Regions from separate parts of the Streptomyces sp. NBC_00377 genome, predicted to be linked through region 2. Evidence: riboswitches for the same ligand, from Rfam matches in the RefSeq annotation. Region 2 holds a riboswitch; the other holds the start of a gene.
The links. Region 2 has a riboswitch for glycine ahead of gcvT (glycine cleavage system aminomethyltransferase GcvT). Riboswitches for the same ligand answer to the same signal wherever they lie in the genome.
Positions count from the first base shown of each region.

Region 1: it holds a riboswitch for glycine, as region 2 does, so the genes downstream of both, gcvP (aminomethyl-transferring glycine dehydrogenase) here and gcvT (glycine cleavage system aminomethyltransferase GcvT) in region 2, are expected to answer to the same signal.

Region 1 covers NZ_CP107958.1:7,649,076-7,652,475, forward strand. Annotated here, with positions in the region: gene OHS71_RS33985 (DNA polymerase IV) at 1-9, shown strand, start outside; gene OHS71_RS33990 (nucleotidyltransferase domain-containing protein) at 88-549, shown strand; gene OHS71_RS33995 (PRC-barrel domain-containing protein) at 555-926, opposite strand; glycine riboswitch at 1,039-1,135, shown strand; gene gcvP (aminomethyl-transferring glycine dehydrogenase) at 1,318-3,400, shown strand, end outside.
Region 2 covers NZ_CP107958.1:2,984,225-2,987,624, reverse strand. Annotated here, with positions in the region: gene glyA (serine hydroxymethyltransferase) at 1-135, opposite strand, end outside; gene gcvH (glycine cleavage system protein GcvH) at 150-527, opposite strand; gene gcvT (glycine cleavage system aminomethyltransferase GcvT) at 646-1,803, opposite strand; glycine riboswitch at 1,885-2,002, opposite strand; glycine riboswitch at 2,003-2,102, opposite strand; gene OHS71_RS13370 (AAA family ATPase) at 2,273-2,962, shown strand; gene OHS71_RS13365 (enhanced serine sensitivity protein SseB) at 3,041-3,400, shown strand, end outside.

The DNA.
Region 1 (3,400 bases), 4.7 Mb from region 2:
ACAGAGTGAAGCGGTTCGAGGTGTGGGGTGAGCCGGATGGTGGCGGTGTCGCGTGAGGGGACGTGGCGGTGACGGTCGAGGAGCGGTATGGAACTGCGTGAAGACGAGTTCGCGGGCCCGGCAGAGGTGTCGCCGGAGCGTGGCGCCGAGACGCGACGGGTGATGGACCGGGTCACTCGGTGGGCCGCGAACCGGAGCGATGTGGTGGGGGTACTTCTCGTCGGGTCCTGGGCGCGGGAGGCGGCGCGACCCGACTCGGACGTGGATCTCGTGGTGCTGTCGACGGCCCCTGCCCGGTATGCCGAGGACGACGGATGGCTGCGCGAACTGGCCTTGGGGGAGGTGCTTCGGGTCAGGGGATGGGGAGCCGTCACGGAGTGGCGGCATGTCACCGCCTCCGGACTGGAGATCGAGATGGGTATCGGTTCCTCCGACTGGGCGCGGACCGATCCTCTCGACCCGGGCACACGAAGAGTCGTCACGGACGGAGCCCGGCCGCTGTACGACCCCGCGGGGCTCCTCGGAGCGCTGGTACGGGCCTGTGCCTGAGGAGGTCAGCTCTCGTCGGTGCCGGCCAGCCGGCCGAAGTCGCGATCGGGGAGCGGGGGAGGGGCACCGGTGTCCAGACCGTAGTGGTGGTAGAGCTGGAGTTCCTGCTCCGGGGAGAGGTGGCGGCCCACGCCGAAATCGGGAGCGTCCTTGATCAGGGCCCGGTCGAAGGGGATGTGCAGGGTGCCCTCGACCAGTCGGCTGGGCTCCAGGGGGACGAAGGCGTCGCGGGAGAACAGACCGGTGCGTATGGCCGCCCATTCGGGTACGCCGGTGGCGTCGTCGAGGTAGACCTCGTCGACGGTGCCGATCTTGGTGCCGGTGCGGTCGAACGCCTTGCGGCCGATCAGGTTGCGCGGATCGATGTCGGTCTGCACGGGCCCTCCACTTGATCGCGACTCATCCGTAAGCACTACAAAAGAGCACAATGAGACGAGCGGCCACTCGAGCGAGCTTCATTGACCCCGCTGGTAGTCTGACAACGGCTGCTGACACCGCGCGGGAGAGTCCTCCGAACATCATCGGAGGGCGCCGAAGGAGCAAATCCTCCCCGGAATCTCTCAGGCTCACGTACCGCACGGACGAGGTCACTCTGGAAAGCAGGGCAGGTGCCGACGGCGTCGACGGCTCCCGCCCTCACCGACGGTGAAAGCCGGACGCTCTCGGGCGGCCGGTGAAGCTCTCAGGTTGAGATGACAGAGGGGGAGGCCGTCCGGGTACCCACCGTGGTGACCCTCGAAGGTCGTGTCAGACCAGGAGGCCTCCGTAATGACCCCCCATCGCATTCCGCTCGCCGAGCTCGAGCAGGGAATCCCCTTCGAACAGCGGCACATCGGGCCCGACCACGAGGCGCGGGCCAAGATGCTGGCGCAGGTCGGCTACGGCTCGCTCGACGAGCTGACGGCCGCCGCGGTACCGGATGTCATCAAGAACGCCGACGCACTGGACCTGCCGGGCGCCAGGACCGAAGCCGAGGTGCTGGCCGAGCTGCGCTCGCTGGCGGACCGCAACCAGGTCCTCGACTCGATGATCGGACTCGGCTACCACGGGACGTTCACGCCGCCCGTCATCCTGCGCAACGTCATGGAGAACCCCGCCTGGTACACGGCCTACACGCCGTACCAGCCGGAGATTTCCCAGGGCCGGCTCGAGGCGCTGCTGAACTTCCAGACCATGGTCGCCGACCTCACCGGCCTGCCGACCTCCGGGGCTTCGCTGCTCGACGAGGGCACGGCCGCCGCCGAGGCGATGGCGCTGTCCCGGCGCATGGGGAAGAACAAGAAGGGCCTCTTCCTCATCGACGCGGACGCGCTGCCGCAGACCATCGCCGTGATCCGGACCCGCGCCGAGCCGACGGGCGTGGAGGTCGTGGTCGCCGACCTGAGCGACGGGATCCCGGCGGAGATCGCCGCGCGGGAGATCAACGGTGTGCTCGTCCAGTACCCCGGCGCCTCCGGTGCCGTACGCGATCTCAGGGCGATCGTCGACCAGGCGCACGGGCTCGGCGCGCTCGTCACCGTCGCCGCTGATCTGCTGGCGCTGACGCTGCTGAAGTCGCCGGGTGAGCTGGGCGCGGACATCGCGGTCGGTACGACGCAGCGGTTCGGGGTGCCGATGGGCTTCGGCGGGCCGCACGCCGGTTACCTGGCCGTCCGCGAGCAGTTCGCGCGCAGCCTGCCCGGGCGCCTGGTGGGCGTGTCCGTGGACGCCGACGGGCACCGGGCCTACCGGCTCGCGCTGCAGACGCGTGAGCAGCACATCCGGCGCGAGAAGGCCACCAGCAACATCTGCACGGCGCAGGTGCTGCTGGCGGTCATGGCGGGTATGTACGCCGTCTACCACGGCCCCGACGGGCTGCGGGCGATCGCCCGCCGTACGCACCGGTACGCCTCGGTCCTCGCCGCCGGGCTCGAGGCCGGCGGCGTCGCAACCGTGCACGGGTCGTACTTCGACACACTGACCGTGCGGGTGCCCGCGAGGGCCGCAGAGGTCGTCGCCGCCGCGCGGGAGCGCGGGGTCAACCTGCACCTCGTCGACGCCGACCATGTGTCGATCGCCTGCGACGAGACGACCGCGCGGGCCCAGGTGGCCGCCGTCTGGGCCGCCTTCGGGGTGGACGGCGACATCGAGTCGCTCGACGAGGCGACCGAGGACGCCCTGCCCGGGGATCTGCTGCGGTCCGACGAGATCCTCACGCACCCGGTCTTCCACCAGTACCGGTCCGAGACCGCGATGCTCCGCTATCTGCGCAGGCTCGCCGACCGGGACTACGCGCTCGACCGGGGCATGATCCCGCTGGGCTCCTGCACCATGAAGCTCAACGCGACCACCGAGATGGAGCCGGTCACCTGGCCCGAGTTCGGGCAGCTGCACCCCTTCGCGCCGGCCGAGCAGGCCGAGGGCTACCTGACGCTCATCCGGGAGCTGGAGGAGCGGCTCGCCGAGGTCACCGGGTACGACAAGGTGTCGCTCCAGCCGAACGCCGGGTCGCAGGGGGAGCTGGCCGGGCTGCTCGCCGTCCGCGGGTACCACCGGGGCAACGGGGACGAGCAGCGGACCGTGTGTCTCATCCCGTCCTCCGCGCACGGCACGAACGCCGCAAGTGCCGTGATGGCGGGCATGAAGGTCGTCGTCGTGAAGACCGCGGGGGACGGTGAGATCGACGTCGAGGACCTGCGGGCGAAGATCGAGAAGCACCGCGACGAGCTGGCGGTGCTGATGATCACCTACCCGTCGACGCACGGAGTGTTCGAGGAACACGTCGCCGACATCTGCGCCCAGGTGCACGAGGCGGGCGGCCAGGTCTACGTGGACGGCGCGAACCTCAACGCGCTCGTCGGTCTCGCCAAGC
Region 2 (3,400 bases):
CTCCATCACCGCGAGCGGAGCGAAGTTCTCCGAGGCGATCATCTCGAGCGTGGACTGCTGGCGGTTCAGCTCGGCGTCGACCGCGGCGGCGATCTCCGGGTCGAGCTCGTGCAGGGGCGTGTTCAGTACGGACATGCGTCTACGACTCCTCAGCCGGCGGTGAAGGCGGTGTACTCGTCGGCGCTGAGCAGATCGTCCTGCTCGCCCGCGGCGCGTACCTTGAACAGCCATCCGCCCTCGAAGGGGGCGGAGTTCACCAGCGCCGGGTCGTCGACGACGTCCTGGTTGACCTCGACGATCTCGCCCGTCACCGGTGCGTACAGCTCACTGACCGACTTGGTCGACTCCAGCTCGCCGCAGGTCTCGCCCGCGGTCACCGTGTCACCGACCTCCGGGAGCTGGACGAAGACCACGTCGCCGAGCGCGTTGGCCGCGTGCTCCGTGATGCCGACCGTCGAGACGCCGTCCTCGGCGACCGACAGCCACTCGTGCTCCTTGCTGTAGCGCAGCTGCTGGGGGTTGCTCATGGCCTGAATTCTCCTGTACGCGGGGGAGTGCTGGTGAATGGGGACCTGCTGGGAGCGCGCGTGAACAGCGGAACTGTGCGCAGGGTCACGCGCGGGTGGGCGTCGACGCGCCCAGTGTCTACTTGCGGCGCTTGTAGAACGGCAGCGCCACGACCTCGTACGGCTCGTGGCTGCCCCGGATGTCCACGCCGACGCCCGCGGTCCCCGGCGCCGCGTGGGCGGCGTCGACGTACGCCATCGCGATCGGCTTGCCGAGGGTCGGGGAGGGGGCGCCGGAGGTGACCTCGCCGATCACCTCGCCGCCTGCGACGACCGCGTACCCGGCGCGCGGGACCCGGCGGCCCTCGGCGACCAGGCCGACGAGGACGCGCGGGGGCAGGGCGGCGGCCCGGTCGGCGGCCGCCTCCAGCGCCGTACGCCCGACGAAGTCGCCGTCCTTGTCGAACTTCACGACCCGGCCGAGGCCCGCGTCGAAGGGGGTGAGGGAGGTGCTCAGCTCGTGCCCGTACAGCGGCATGCCGGCCTCCAGGCGCAGGGTGTCCCGGCAGGACAGGCCGCAGGGGACCAGGCCGACGCCCTCGCCGGCCTTCGTCAGCGCCTGCCACAGTTCGACGGCGTGCTCCGGCCGCACGAACAGCTCGAAGCCGTCCTCGCCGGTGTACCCGGTGCGCGCGATGAGCGCGGGCACGCCGGCGACGGTGCCGGGCAGACCGGCGTAGTACTTCAGGCCGTCGAGGTCGGCGTCCGTGACGGCCGCGAGGATGCCGGGGGACTCGGGGCCCTGCACGGCGATCAGCGCGTAGGCGTCACGGTCGTCGCGGACCTCGGCGTCGAAGCCCGCGGACCGCTCCACGAGGGCGTCCAGCACGACCTGCGCGTTGGAGGCGTTGGCCACCACCAGGTACTGCGCGGACCCGGCCTCGGTCTCGGCCAGCCGGTAGACGATCAGGTCGTCCAGGATGCCGCCGTCCGCCCGGCAGATCATCGTGTAGCGGGCGCGGCCGGGCTTGACCGCCCCGATGTTCCCCACCAGGGCGAAGTCGAGAAGGGCGGCGGCCTGCGGGCCGGTGACGGTGATCTCGCCCATGTGGGAGAGATCGAAAAGCCCGGCGCGGGTGCGGACGGCTTGGTGCTCGTCGCGCTCGGAGCCGTAACGCAGCGGCATGTCCCAGCCGGCGAAGTCGGTCATCGTCGCGCCGAGCGCACGGTGCACGGCGTCGAGGGCGGTGTGGCGCTGCTCGGCGCGCTGGACGGAATCGGGGTCGGTGCTGCTCATCGGGCGTTCGTCTCCCAAGGCGACGGGATCCCCCCGTGCGAGCGAAGCGGGGCGCGCGGGCACAGGGAAGGGCGAGGTCGTTCCTCCCCATCTGTCATCGGAACCTGAGAGGTTCGCCATGACGGTCCGCGACGGGATCGCCCATGACTTGCACCTTGGGTGGAGCCACTGGAGTCAGCGGCCCGCTTTTCAGATGTGCCTCGCCCGCGCGGTAACGGGGCCTGAGAGATTCAAGGGAGGGACTTGCTCCTTCGGCGCCCCAGCGAAGCTGCTGCTGAGAACTCTCCCGCGCGGATTCAAACGGCCGGTATGCAGTTGGCGCGGCCATCATTGCACGGCTCGCCCCGATCCCGGCAGGCCGCATCTGTAACCGGCCTGTGTCGAGACGCGCACCAAAACGCCGGGCACGGCGCATTACCTTCTCTTTACGCTCGATGGGGAAGGGGTTACCCGACCCCAGGGGAGGACGATCACGGTGAACAGGACGAGCACGGCGAGGTCCACCGCATTCGCGACCGGTTCGGGGATCGCGCTGCCGGCACAGCCCGGCGCCCCGGCCCGGGAGGCGTCCGGCGCGCAGCAGGCGCCCGTCGTCCGCGACCTGCGCGAGCGGGCCGGCCGCAGCCCGCACGGCCTGGTCTTCGGTCCCCGGGACCTGGTCGTCGTGACCGGTCTGCCCGGCAGCGGCAAGTCCACGCTCATGCGGCGGACGGTCCGGGGCCTGCGCGTCGACTCCCAGGACACCAGGGACCGCTGGGACGCCCGCGCCCCGCGCTTCCTGCCCTACGGCCTCTACCGCCCCCTCGTCCGCCTCGCCCACTACGCGGGACTGCGCCGCGCCCTGCGCAGCGGTGAGGGAGTCGTCGTGCACGACTGCGGCACCCAGACCTGGGTGCGGGACTGGCTGGGCCGCGAGGCCCGCCGCCGCGGCGGCACCCTGCATCTGCTGCTGCTCGACGTGGGTACGGACACGGCGCTGGAAGGACAGCGCGAGCGCGGTCGGGGCGTCTCCCGGTACGCGTTCCTGCGCCACCGCCACGCCGCCGCCCGGCTGGTGCGCGCGGTGGAGAAGGGACGGCTGCCCGCGGGCTGCGGCTCGGCCGTGCTGCTGGACCGCGAAGCGGCCGACGTGCTGCGCCGCATCGGATTCACCGGCTGAGGGCTCGGGTGCCGCCCCCGGCACCCGCTAGCCTTTCAGCCACACCAGAGTGAGCGGTTCTCAGCAGGCGGTAGGCAGATGGATTTCCCCCCGACGGACTTCCCGGCGGACTTCTCCGCGGACTTTCCGGCGCAGGCGCACCACCATCCGCACGGCGGGTGGCCCGGCAACGAGCTGGAGGAGGTGCTCTCCGTCTCCCTCGGCGTGCCCGGAGCCGGCGGCCGGATCGTCGAGGTGCTCGGGCGCAGCTTCGTCTGGGTGCCGCTGCCCGGGGGCGGCAGCCCGCACAGCGGTCCCCTCGACCTGGCCACGCTGGAGCTCGAAGGACAGGTGTACGTGCCGGTCTTCAGCTCCGAGGAGCAGTTCCGGCAGGTCGTCGGCGCGCACATGTCGTACACGATCGCGCCCGCCGTCGAGTTCGCCCGCGGGCTGCCCCCG